4 regions of the Priestia sp. YIM B13552 genome follow, and region 3 is predicted to be linked to each of the others. Evidence: riboswitches for the same ligand, from Rfam matches in the RefSeq annotation. Region 3 holds a riboswitch; each other region holds the start of a gene.

Region 1 (3,158 bases), 210 kb from region 3:
ACCTTTGCTATGTATATGAAGAAGATAAAAGAATCGCTGCAACTGTGTCTATACGAATGCCTTGGGGAGAACATCCAGGTCCGTTTGCAGTTCCGCATCTTTGGTGGTTTGCAGTAGACCCGTCGTTTGCCAGGAAAGGCGTTGGATCTAAGCTGCTGCATCTAGTAGAGGAAGAGATAATAAAAAATATGTTTAAATCACCAGGTGTGTCTTTAGGAACAGCAAAAGAACATCCTTGGTTAGTTGAGATGTATGAACGAAAAGGATATGTTCAAGCTAAAGAAAAGCACCTTGCAGAAGGTTATACGACCGTATTTCTTTATAAAAAATTCAATAAGGTACACTTTTGTCGTAAAAGATAAAGAAGTGATCCAAATTAAGAAATGTGAAAGAGTGATAAATATGACAGATCAATTACTACTAAACGAGTTAATAGACATACGCCGTGAGCTGCACCGGTTTCCAGAGCTTTCAATGAAAGAATATGAAACAACTAAACGTATTAAAAAGTGGTTAAAGCACTATGATATTTCTATAGCGGATACATTCCAATTAGACGTAGGGGCAGTAGCAGAAATTGTAGGAGGAAAGCCGGGACCTACTATCGCTATTCGAGCTGATATTGATGCGCTGCCAATTGAAGAAAAAACCAATCTGCCATTTGCTTCTGAAGTGAACGGTGTTATGCACGCGTGCGGTCATGATTTTCATACGGCTTCTATAATCGGAGCAGCTATCCTTCTTAAAGAGCGTCAGCAGGAGCTTTGCGGCACGGTTCGATTTATCTTTCAGCCAGCTGAAGAAACGGCTTCTGGGGCAAAAATGCTAGTTGAAAAAGGTGTGCTCGAAGGAGTGGAAGCGATATTTGGGATGCATAACAAACCGGATCTTCCTGTAGGAACCATTGGTATCAAACCGGGACCTTTAATGGCAAGTGTTGATCGTTTTGAAATTGACGTCAAAGGAGTAGGAGGTCACGCGGGTATTCCTGAAAAAACAATAGATCCGATTGCTGCTGCTGGTCAAATTGTTACTAGTTTACAAACCATTGTCAGCCGTAATCTCAGCCCCTTTCAAAATGTTGTTGTCAGCATAACTCAAATCCATGGAGGGAGCTCGTGGAACGTCATTCCTGACAAAGTAACGCTTGAAGGAACGGTGCGTACCTTTCAAGAAGAAGCAAGAGAAAAAATACCGGCTCTTATGAAACGAACTGCTGAAGGGATTGGCGCAGCTTTCGGGGCTTCAGTAGACGTTAAATGGTATCCATATCTTCCTGTAGTCAACAATGATGATACGCTGGAAAAACTGGCTACTAAAGCGGCAGAGGATCTTAGTTACCAAGTCGTAGAAGCTGAACAATCGCCTGGAGGAGAAGATTTTGCCGTATATCAGCAGCATGTACCAGGATTTTTTGTATGGATGGGTACAGCTGGAGAATATGAATGGCACCATCCTTCTTTTTCATTAAATGAAGAGGCATTGCTTGTAGCAGCTTCTTATTTTGCTAATCTCAGTTTTCATTTTTTGAATTCATTCCATTACCGAAAAAATTAAAATATTTTTATTTTTCTATTTACGCGGATGAAATTGTTTGATAAAATAAATTTTAAATTAAAAAAGTTATCACGAGTGGACGAGAGATCTGGCTCTTTGACTCCACAGCAACCTACGAATGTAAGGTGCTCCTACCAGCAAAGCATGTGCTTTGGGTGATAAAACGGGTGAAAAACTCATTTTGCATCAAAGCAAAATGAGTTTTTTTATTTTTCTAAAAGGAGAGGGTTTTATGAGTCATACAGCAGTTGCAGCACATACAGGAGAGAAAGCATTAAAGGAAGCAGTGAAATTATTAGGAAAGCATTATCAAGTAGCTTATCGTGAGTTAGAAACATTTTATGAAATTGTGGTCGAAAACCATGTTCGTACATATGCTGTAGGCATAGATATTAAAGATGTACAAAAAGCAAATGAACTAGAAATTTATTCATCATGCTGTTCCAAGCTTGAGCGAGTAGGCTGTCTTTTATAGAAAAAGTCTGCTCGCGCCTCTATTTTTTAAGTGGTTTTAAATAGAAAGCATGGTTTTTGACAAGCAAAGAATCTGGTGGGTATAATCAATACTCACTAGGTTTTAAAATTGATCGTAAATTGTCGAAATTTTTACACAAATTAAAGGTTACATTCGAAATGAATTGTGGTATGTTATAAAACAAGAATATTTTATGAAAGGAGCATTGAAATGGAAATGTCTCTTGAACACGGAAACGATGCAGGAAGCGAACAGCTTATTGATCGTATCCTAGACTTTTTAGAAGATGACCAAAAGTAAAAAAAGAGTGTGCGGTGCTATCCCTAGCCGCGCACTCTTTTTTTATCATGTGTGTAAAGGCAGCGCCATACTATGATACATAGGGATAGAATGAAAGGGTCTCTGTCAAAGGGATTGACGAATGGTTTTGTTTGATAGAAAATTTAGAAAAAGGAAAGAGATGAAGGGTATGTCGAACAAAACATCTTTGTATCAAACAAAAGAACAGTTAAAAAAACTTGTAAGCGAATTGGTTTCTATACCTAGCGTGACAGGAACGATGGCAGAAGTTGAAATGGCTGAATCGATAGCGTCGTATTTATTGAAGCTGCCTTACTTTCAAAAAAACGAGCAAGTCGAGCTTCATTCAACAGGAGACGGACGATCGATTGTCACAGCTTTTGTTCAAGGGAAAAATACGAATAAAACAGTTGTACTCGTAAGTCATTACGATGTAGTGGATGTACAAGATTATGGACAGTGGAAAAAGGATGCTTTTCACGCTGATACATTAACGAGTACTTTTTATAACCATATGGAACAAGTTCCGGCGCACGTACAAAAAGATATGATAAAAGGAGACTGGCTTTTTGGCCGAGGAACGATGGACATGAAAGCAGGCATTGCCCTGCATATCAGTATGGTTGAACGAGCATGCAACGGAGAGTTTGACGGAAACATCCTGCTGCTGTCGGTACCGGATGAAGAAGTAAATTCGCTTGGGATGAGAAAAGCAGTGCCTGTTCTTTTAGAACTTGCCCGCAAACATCAGCTGGATTTTTCTCTCATGCTAAATGCAGAACCGGTGTTCAGCCGCTATCCTGGAGATCAAACGAACTATGTGTAC
Region 2 (3,158 bases), on a different contig from region 3:
GATTGAAAGAGATTTATATACAAAACACTCATTAGACAAACAAAAAGATTTGCTTATGCATTAATTTAAGAAGCTTCTCCTAAATGGAGAGGCTTTTTTGTTAAAGCGTTTATCATAATTTTTAAGTGAACAGGAAATGCTACTACTAAAATTTCTAAGGAGATCAGAATCTATGAAAAGACTATTTTATACAGTCAGCACTTTTTGTTTTGTTTGGCTTGCTTTTGCAGCCATTCATGTCAGCGCTCTTTCGATTGAGAAGCTTCCAATGAAGAAATCATCTGAACAATGGTCAGTTGAACTCACAAAAGCGAGCATGACGGGAGATAATCAGCTAAAGTGGAAAAATAACGTCTATCATACATATGGATTAACCGTTGAAAACATTGGAAAAGACGTAGAGCGCGTGCAGGTCCAAGCTTTTCGGCACGAAGGAAAAAATAAGGCGAAATACAGCTTGTTTTCTCCTATTGAACGGTCTAACTTAAGCAAAAGCGGTCAGCGTTTTCGCTATGCGAATTTTGCTGTTCCTGGAAAAGCGGCAGGTTTAGACATTATGATTAACTGGACGGACGAACGAGGCAATCATCAAGAACATTTTGAATTTAAATAAAAGTCTTCGCTTAGGCGAAGACTTTTTTTGCAGGAATTTATCCTCGTATGTGGAAAACGAACACGAAAGGAGAGATCGTAATGATTGCAAAAGCTACTGAAGAAGAAATACAAGAAATTCGGAAAAAATCTGCTGATGCGCTGTTTGAAGGAACAATGAAGCAGTTTCATCCGTCAGCAGAACGCGTAAATGAACTAGTTGGTAGTGCCCTTGAAAAAGGCTGTTATTATTTAGTTTCAAGACAAGAAAATAAACTCGCAGGCTGGGTTCTTATCGGCCCATCTGCCGACTTCTTTTCAAAAGAAGAAATTGGCTTTATCTACGAATTATATGTTGTACCGGAATACCGCGGGCAAGGTCTAGCCAAGCCGTTAATGCAAAAAGCAATTGATGAATTGTCTATCAAAGGATACCCTGAAATCAGACTCAGCGTTCATGCTGGGAATTTTGCACAGCATGTGTATCGTGAACTTGGCTTTGTAGATAAACAAATATCAATGAGCTTCCAAGTGGCAAAACGTCCGTAACGTTGATGAATGTCAGCGAGTCCATAAAACATAAGATGTTATACATGCGATGAGGTTCGGTAATGAAAGTAAAAGTAAATAAGTAGCCCAAACGGAACCTTTATCTAGTACTTCAACGGCTCCTCCACCTGTATTGTCTGAAGAGGGGGGATCTTCAAGCGCGTTCATAATCAAAGCCGCCGCTGCTAAAATAATCCCTCCAATGCTTCCGGTTGTTTTGACAATTGCAATATGGAAAGTAGATGAAAAAGCAATAGTAAGAAGCAGCAGCAGGCTTCCCAAAAAAGCAGATAACAGATATCGTTTCATGTGCTCACCATCCTTTATGAAAGCATACCATATTTTACTTCTTTTTTCTTTTTATTGAAAAGCTATTGACGTAACCTACAAAACATATTAGAATAGTCAGAAATAATTTAAAAACGAAATATTCTTATCTAGAGAGGTGGAGGGACTGGCCCTTTGAAGCCTCAGCAACCACAATTATTGAATGGTGCTAATTCCAGCATAGCCTAGCTCTGATAGATAAGGAGAGGAATCTTTTTCTATGATGAAACCCTCTTCTTAGGAAGAAAAATTTCGTGTGGAAAAGGTGATGACATTGAACAATAGACAAACAACGTTAAGCACTGATGATTATTTAGATCTATACTTATTAGCCAAAGAAATAAAAGACGAAACGTGGCAGCAGGAAATTTTAGCTGCGCTAAAAACGCAGCAAAATCGTTCATTTGAAGACAAACAATCCGCCCTCGTTCAAGAGATATGGGAAGATTTTAAACAGTTAAATGAAGATATTTCTTTTACGTATCGCTTGATTCAAGAAGAGCCAACTAACGAACAATTTCAGGCTAAATTAAGCCGCTTGAGAGAACGGCGGATCACGCTGAGCCGTGAGTTATATTTAGCTAAAAAACAGTATGTTGAACACACGCAATAAAAAGATCCGCTTGAGAAACAAGCGGTTTTTTTGCGTGTGAATGTTAGAAGCGCTATATTTCGGGTAGTAAATAGATAAGACAAGCAAAGGAGGGATAACAGTGGCCCAAGGTGTATTATGTGAAGTGAATGAGTGCATGTATTGGAAATCGGGAAACAAATGCAGTGCAGAGTCCATTTACGTTGTGAGTCCTGAAAGTAGTCACCATGTTTCTGATATGGAAGAACCTGGCTGTAAAACTTTTGAACCCGCGAGATAAATGCTAGTTTTTATAAAAAAGCATAAAATGAACGATGCGCTGACGGAGTTGAGTCGGCGTTTTTCTATTTTTTGAAAATACTATTACTTAAGTGCAATAATAAATACATAGTAAAAAAGCAGTGCCTATGTCTAATTGTGCGTTTAAACAAAATGATAAGATAATTTTTTTGTTTTTCGACAAAAGAAAAGTGAGAGAAAGGTGATAGAATACAAATATACAGCCTAGCTGTCTTTTAGCACAAACTTATATGAAAGCGCTAACAAAAAGGCTGTGTTCATCTCGTTTTGACAGATTGGAAAAAGGGGAGACGTTTATGCAGGGGAAAACTCAGGGGAAAGAATTGAAACGCGGGTTAGAAGAAAGGCATGTGACGCTGATGTCCTTAGGAGCAGCCATAGGGGTAGGGCTGTTTCTTGGATCTGCATCTGCTATTAAATTAGCAGGGCCAGGAATATTATTGGCGTACGGATTTAGCGGAATGATTATGTTTTTTATTATGAGAGCACTTGGAGAAATGGCGATTCAAAAACCTGTTGCAGGTTCATTCAGCAAGTACGCACGCGACTATTTAGGGCCGCTTGCTGGTTATTTAACAGGTTGGAACTACTGGTTTTTATGGGTTGTAACATGTATGGCTGAAATTACAGCCGTTGGTATTTATATGGGATATTGGTATCCGGATGTACCAAACTGGATTTGGGCGTTATCGGCGCTTGTCATCATGACAACGGTTAACTTCTTAGCTGTTAAGGCATATGGTGAACTGGAATTTTGGTTTGCACTTATTAAAATTTTAGCGATTGTGTTAATGATTGC
Region 3 (3,158 bases):
AAATTTCATCCCCCGATTCAAAAATAGATAACACCGATGAGATAGCAGCCATACCTGATGAAAAAGCAAAACCAGCGTATCCATTTTCTAGCTGAGCAATGGTGTTTTCTAAAGCCTCACGAGTTGGATTTCCTGAACGAGAATAGTCATAGCGGCCGTTGTTCGTCTCATCTTCTTGGTTAAATGTAGATACCTGATAAATAGGTACGTTAACCGCTCCAAAATGACCGTCAATTCCTGTATTTGCATGGATTAAGTTCGTACCAAATCTATGTTTATTATTGTTGGTATGCATCAAATGCCTCCTTCAAATCTTTAATTAAATCATCTGCGTGCTCAATTCCAACTGATAATCGCAGTAAACAGTTTGTTACTCCGACACGATTTCGAATTTCTTCCGGAATATCAGCATGTGTTTGACGAGCTGGGAATGTCATTAAACTTTCCACGCCTCCTAAGCTTTCTGCAAATGTAATAACTTTGACATTTTCTAAAAGTACTGACACGATGTCAGGGTGTGAGACAGCAAAAGAAATCATGCCTCCAAATCCAGTTGCTTGTTTCTTCATGATTTCATAGCCTGGATGTGTTTCAAGACCAGGGTAATACACTTTTTCCACGAGATCATGAGCAGTAAGCCAATTTGCAATTTTCAGTGCGTTTTCATTATGCTTTTCCATACGAAGGGCTAGCGTTTTAACACCGCGTAATAACAGCCAGCTATCCTGTGGACCTAAGATTGCCCCAGCTGCATTTTGATAAAAACGAATTTTCTCTCCTAAGCTACTACATCGAGCCACTACAAGACCAGCAACTACATCATTATGACCCCCAATGTATTTGCTTGCACTATGTATCACAATATCTGCTCCAAGCTCTAAAGGACGCTGATAATAAGGGGACATGAAGGTATTGTCAACGATAGTAAGCAAATCATGCTGTTTAGCTAACGAAATTGCTTCTGGCAAATCAGTCACGTGCATCATTGGATTCGTAGGTGTTTCAATAAATAAAGCTTTTGTGTTGGGACGAAGCGCATCTTTTACTTGCTCGAGATGGGCTGTGTTGACGTACGAAACAGTAATTCCTTGCTCTGAAAAAATTTCATTTAGTACTCGGTACGTTCCTCCGTATAAATCCTCTGATACAATTAAATGATCTCCGTTTTTAAATAGTGCTAAAACTGCCATTACACCCGCCATTCCTGAAGCGAATGCTACTCCTACTTCTCCTTTTTCCAAAGCAGCAATTGCTTCTTCCAATGCTGTACGAGTAGGGTTTGCCGTACGTGCATAGTCAAATCCTGTACTTTGCCCTAAAGCAGGATGAGCAAATGTTGATGCTTGGTAAATGGGTGTTGTAATAGAACCTGTTGAAGGATCACGACCTACTCCTGAACGAACTAATAAAGTTTCAATTTTCATCTATTTCTCTCCTTAACTCAAAATAAAAAACACTCTTCACAGATGGAAGAGTGTTCGTTTATACACGATTTCTCTCATCTGTTAGAACAATACTGATGTTCCACAGGAATTAGCACCGTTCAAATGAATGTTTCATTTGATGGTTGCCGGGCATCGCAGGGCCAGTCCCTCCGCCACTCTTGATAAGAGTTCTATATAATTGTTGGTGGTTAACGTTTGTTGTTAATAACTTTAATAAAGATTTTCTTTATTGTCAACATAATTTTCTAAAAAATTTAAATCATCTCATTTGTTTATTCAATATACCTGTCCTGATAAGCACATAAAAAAAAGAGACGAAAGCGAGGTCTCTTTTTCTAAGGCAAGTGTACAGATTTTACGTGAGCTAACTTCCAATACATACTTTCTCCATTTGCCGTAATTAGTTCAACAATATTATTAGAAACTTCTTTAAGTACGCCAATTTTTTCTGATTGATCCCCTAAATCTAATACGACCAGTTGATTTTCATATTTTTTAAGCTGCTCTTCAAAGTTTCTGACAAAAGGTGCAGAGGCGGGCCTTACTGGGAGCTCTTTGTCGCTTAAAGAATAAGGGGTTAACTCATTGCTGTAAGGAGTGAGCCATTTCAAATGATGCAGAGAAACAAAGACATTTTTATACACTGGAGAATAAAACACAAGATAATCATTCAGCACGCTTGTGATATAGCCATGCAATGATTTCCCTCCTGTTACATAAATTTCAATAAATTTCCCTTTTGCCTGCTGTAAAATATTACGATAAGAAATCCGCTGACTTTCTTCTATTAAATTCTCTTCTATTTCACGTAAAACCGTATAGTCTTCTTCAGATACTTCCCGCAAACCATGCATGTGTAAAAGAGGAATATACAAATAATCATGTCCATTATACAAAACCATAATATCTAATCCAAGATCAATAAGCCTGCCAACAAATGTCGTTTTACCTGAAATATCTAACTCCACAATTTTATTGATATAATGATTCATACTCATTCTCATTCTCCTCCTTTTTCCCATATGATAGAAAAGGTGCTTTATAAGCACCTTTTATGTTCCATTTCATCATGCTTTCCAACGATAATTTTTCGTTTTAATAACTTTCTCAGCCGGTGTTGAAGAGCGTGAACCCGTACGGCGTCTTCCCGAGCGATCACCTGTGCGTCCTCCCGTGCGGCGTCCTCGAGAACGATCGTCTGTGCGTCCACCCGTGCGGCGTCCTGTACGCCCACCTGTCCGGCTTCCCGTACGTCCGCCTGTGCGGCTTCCTGTACGTTCTCCCGTACGGCTTCCTGTACGCTCTTCTGTAGACTTTGCAGCTTCAGTCTCTCCATTTTCTTCTGTTTCTTCATTATTTTGATTGTTATCGTTTTGCTTAAAAGCCCCTTTTGCTCCTACACAAATGGTTTTAACGTGTCTTGGCTGTAAGCGTAATACTTGATTATTCTGCACAAGTGTAAATGTACCATTTCGGCTTTGTACTAACACGCCCTCTACAGCTTCAGGTCCTCCATTATTGATTGATACCCATTTATGAGAAAGGTGGGCAAAAAGATCGTTAAAGCTTTTGGATTTCATATATTCTGGTTCTTGGCTCACTACGAGTTCATTTGCAGATTGACTAGCTTGATCTCCATTGTTGTTTTGATATTCACTCACACTCTTAACGTGTTCAGTATTAATATAGATGACACCGTCGTCCTCTGTGAGT
Region 4 (3,158 bases), on a different contig from region 3:
ACGAGAAGTAAAAGGAAAGATTACAAAAACGCTGCAACTGCTGTTATTTTTTACTCTTCCTGCTGCTGTGGGGCTTTGTTTATTAGGCAAGCCGGTATATATGATGATTTTTGGAGCAAAAAACAGTCCTGAAATCGGTGGAGTTGTTTTACAATGGTACGCGCCTGCTGCCGTTTTATTTGCTCTTTTTACAGTAACAGCCGCAATTCTCCAAGGAATTAATCAGCAAAAGAAGCTAATTTTAGGCTTGGGCTTAGGAATTGTTGTGAAGCTAGTATTAAACGTACTGTTGGTTTCAAGCTTAAAAGAAATTGGACCGGTTGTCGCGACTTACGGAGGGTATGGTGTATCGGTTATATATAACTTTTATTTAATTGAAAAATCCATTTCTTACCGAGTTCAATCACTGGGACAAGCTGCGTTGACACCTGTTTTATTAGTAAGTGTGATGTCAGCCGCTGTGATTATCGGCAATTATACTTCTCACTATTTTTTAGAAAATAAGCTGTCTGCATCTTCACTTGCAATTAGTACATCTTGTATTTCAATTGCTTTAGGTGCTGCCGTGTATCTAGGACTTGGCGTAAAAACAAGTTTAGGGCAATCCATTGTATTAAATAGAAGAAAAAGAATGTAAAGGAGAGAAAGTAGTGTCAAAACGATTTGTACTAACCGTAGCGGCTGGAGGATGTATAATAATTTCCGGCGCGCTGCTGCTATTAAATTGGGAAAGAGTGTTTGGAGATTATCGTCCCATTCAAACAGCAACAGCTGTATTCAAGTTAGAAGTGGGAAGTCAAGATGTAGCAAAGACTACGGATTCAGATGATGCTCTTCACTATATGGTTAAAAAAGGGCATTTAGATGAATATATTCAACTGATGAATGAAAAAGGCTATGTGTTAAAAGAAAAAGATATTAATCATAACCGACTTGTTTTTAACGATGGACAAGAGGATGAGCAAATTTACTACAAGCGCTTTGCTAGGAAGTATACGATGATTGATGGAGAAGGGTAAAAGCATTCACTGAGAATAACTACATACTAAAATCATTAAAAGAAAACACCACCTTGCGAATAAAAGGGGGTGTTTTTTAGTTAGGTTATCTTATCTTAGTTTCGCTCTTGCTATACCTGTTACGACCATACTAGTAATAAAAATAACTACGATTCCAACATTGGTTGGGGTATCAAAAAAGATTTTTGAAACCGCCAAAGCGATAATGAGTCCAATAGCTACTCCAGATAATTCTTTCATCAATTTCAACGTTAACACCTCTTAAAAAACATCACTCAGGAAAAGTCTAACATTCTTGGTAAAGTGTTTTCAATCGATAGTGGATTAACAAAAGAGATGTAATAAAAGTGCTCTGCTACACATGACCCTTCTAGAAGACTAGCTGACTTACCGTAAGCGCTTGCTAGGGGGCATACGATGATTATTAATTTATAAGGTTGATCTGTATTTTAGTAGACTAAAACCGTATAATCCTATCTGTTTTTATAGTTTTTTTGCGTAAAAAAGAAAAATAATATTGACAATTGTTAAAAAACTATTAATATTGACTATATTACATAAAACAAATAGCTATTGTTTTCCTTATCAAGAGAGGTGGAGGGACTGGCCCTGTGAAACCCGGCAACCGCTGTCTATGACAGAATGGTGCCAAATCCTTAAGAACAGTATGTTCTTGAAGATGAGGAAGAGACGTTTGGTTAACGAGCTCTTCCTTTATATAAAGGAAGAGCTTTTTTTATATTATAGGGGGAGTAAGTTAAATGAAGAGATTTCTTATTTTAGCAGTTGCGCTTGTACTACTCGTAACTGGCTGTCAGTCAAAAAGCACAAAAAGCAGCGGAAGTGAAGAGAAAGGAAAGAAGCGAATTGCTCTTGTTTTACCTGAAAAGATTGGAGTTAACCCGTTTTTTCAACAAATGGATGATGGAGCAAAACGCGCTGGAAAGAAGTATAACATTGATGTGAAGACAATTGAATCCACGGACCAAGCAGCCATTGAAAGTAATTTGCGTGCTGCCGTAGCAGAAAATTATGATTTGATTATTACATCTTCTTTTGAATCCGAAGATGCGTTGAAAAAAGTAGCTCAAGAAAACCCGCAGCGTCAATTTGCGATTATTGATACAGTGGTCGATTTACCAAATGTAAGAAGCGTTGTATTCCGTGAACAAGAAGCTTCATATTTATTAGGAGCAGCAGCAGGATTGGTTACAAAAACGAATAAAGTAGGAATGGTTGCAGCAGATGATATTCCATTATTAAAAAAATGGACGGTAAGCTTTAAAGAAGGATTACAATCAACAAACCCCAAAGCCGAGTTTCTAGTAAACTACGTTGGAAGCTTCTCTGATCCAGCTAAAGCAAAAGAACTTGCTATTTTACAGGCTTCAAAAGGAGCTGACTTTATCGCCGGAGCTTCAGCGGTAGGCGACTTGGGTGTATTTGAAGCAGCAAAAGAAAAGGGTTTTTATACGGCTGGCCAAGATATTGACCGTACGGAAGTAGATCCTGAGCATATCGTTTTATCGCAGTTAAAAGGATCTGATGCGGCTGCTTATGAAACGGTAGAAGCACTCGCAAATGACAAATTTAAATCGGGCGTAGTGACATACGGCTTAAAAGAAAAAGGTGTTGGGTTAACGTATGTGACTCAAGACAGCAAGACACCTCTTAATGACTTTGTAGGGCAAGATGTAATTGATCAATTAAAAGAAATTAAAGATTCGATTATTGATGGAAAAACCGTGGTAAAAGATCCGTTAGCCAAGTGAGTTGAAAAGAGAAGTCGAGTAAGGCTGGCTTCTCTTTCTTATTTTTGAAAAAATCCTAAAGTGGAAAGGAGCAATGAATGGAATGAGTGAGCTGCTGCAGTTAACGAATTTGACGAAAAAATACGGTTCGTTTTTAGCGAATGATAACGTGTCATTTACGCTGAAAAAAGGCGAGGTTCACGCGCTGGTTGGAGAAAATGGCGCTGGAAAAACGACGTTAATGAGGATGCTTTACGGAATGGAAAAGCCGAGTTCAGGAAGTATTCAGCTACATGGGAAAACCGTCTCGTTTTCATCTCCTGCAGATGCCATTAAAAACGGAATAGGCATGGTGCATCAGCATTTTATGGTTTTTCCTCATTTTACA

Evidence for each region. Region 3 has a riboswitch for S-adenosylmethionine ahead of ACFX40_RS01795 (trans-sulfuration enzyme family protein). Riboswitches for the same ligand answer to the same signal wherever they lie in the genome.
Region 1: another riboswitch for S-adenosylmethionine. It lies ahead of ACFX40_RS02875 (hypothetical protein); the one in region 3 lies ahead of ACFX40_RS01795 (trans-sulfuration enzyme family protein).
Region 2: another riboswitch for S-adenosylmethionine. It lies ahead of ACFX40_RS07415 (hypothetical protein); the one in region 3 lies ahead of ACFX40_RS01795 (trans-sulfuration enzyme family protein).
Region 4: another riboswitch for S-adenosylmethionine. It lies ahead of ACFX40_RS06560 (BMP family lipoprotein); the one in region 3 lies ahead of ACFX40_RS01795 (trans-sulfuration enzyme family protein).

What each region holds. Positions count from the first base shown of each region.
Region 1 is NZ_JBHZOU010000001.1:567,480-570,637, reverse strand. It holds gene ACFX40_RS02885 (GNAT family N-acetyltransferase) at 1-362, shown strand, start outside; gene ACFX40_RS02880 (M20 peptidase aminoacylase family protein) at 403-1,557, shown strand; SAM riboswitch class I at 1,621-1,722, shown strand; gene ACFX40_RS02875 (hypothetical protein) at 1,790-2,032, shown strand; gene ACFX40_RS02870 (M20/M25/M40 family metallo-hydrolase) at 2,502-3,158, shown strand, end outside.
Region 2 is NZ_JBHZOU010000002.1:259,361-262,518, reverse strand. It holds gene ACFX40_RS07435 (glycosyltransferase family 2 protein) at 1-64, shown strand, start outside; gene ACFX40_RS07430 (hypothetical protein) at 173-613, shown strand; gene ACFX40_RS07425 (GNAT family N-acetyltransferase) at 694-1,140, shown strand; gene ACFX40_RS07420 (hypothetical protein) at 1,153-1,449, opposite strand; SAM riboswitch class I at 1,571-1,672, shown strand; gene ACFX40_RS07415 (hypothetical protein) at 1,742-2,080, shown strand; gene ACFX40_RS07410 (DUF1540 domain-containing protein) at 2,181-2,339, shown strand; gene alaP (alanine permease AlaP) at 2,656-3,158, shown strand, end outside.
Region 3 is NZ_JBHZOU010000001.1:357,046-360,203, forward strand. It holds gene ACFX40_RS01790 (trans-sulfuration enzyme family protein) at 1-295, opposite strand, end outside; gene ACFX40_RS01795 (trans-sulfuration enzyme family protein) at 279-1,424, opposite strand; SAM riboswitch class I at 1,496-1,613, opposite strand; gene ACFX40_RS01800 (hypothetical protein) at 1,781-2,443, opposite strand; gene ACFX40_RS01805 (spore coat protein) at 2,513-3,158, opposite strand, start outside.
Region 4 is NZ_JBHZOU010000002.1:102,554-105,711, reverse strand. It holds gene ACFX40_RS06575 (putative polysaccharide biosynthesis protein) at 1-637, shown strand, start outside; gene ACFX40_RS06570 (hypothetical protein) at 651-1,019, shown strand; gene ACFX40_RS06565 (hypothetical protein) at 1,110-1,268, opposite strand; SAM riboswitch class I at 1,599-1,705, shown strand; gene ACFX40_RS06560 (BMP family lipoprotein) at 1,781-2,791, shown strand; gene ACFX40_RS06555 (ABC transporter ATP-binding protein) at 2,874-3,158, shown strand, end outside.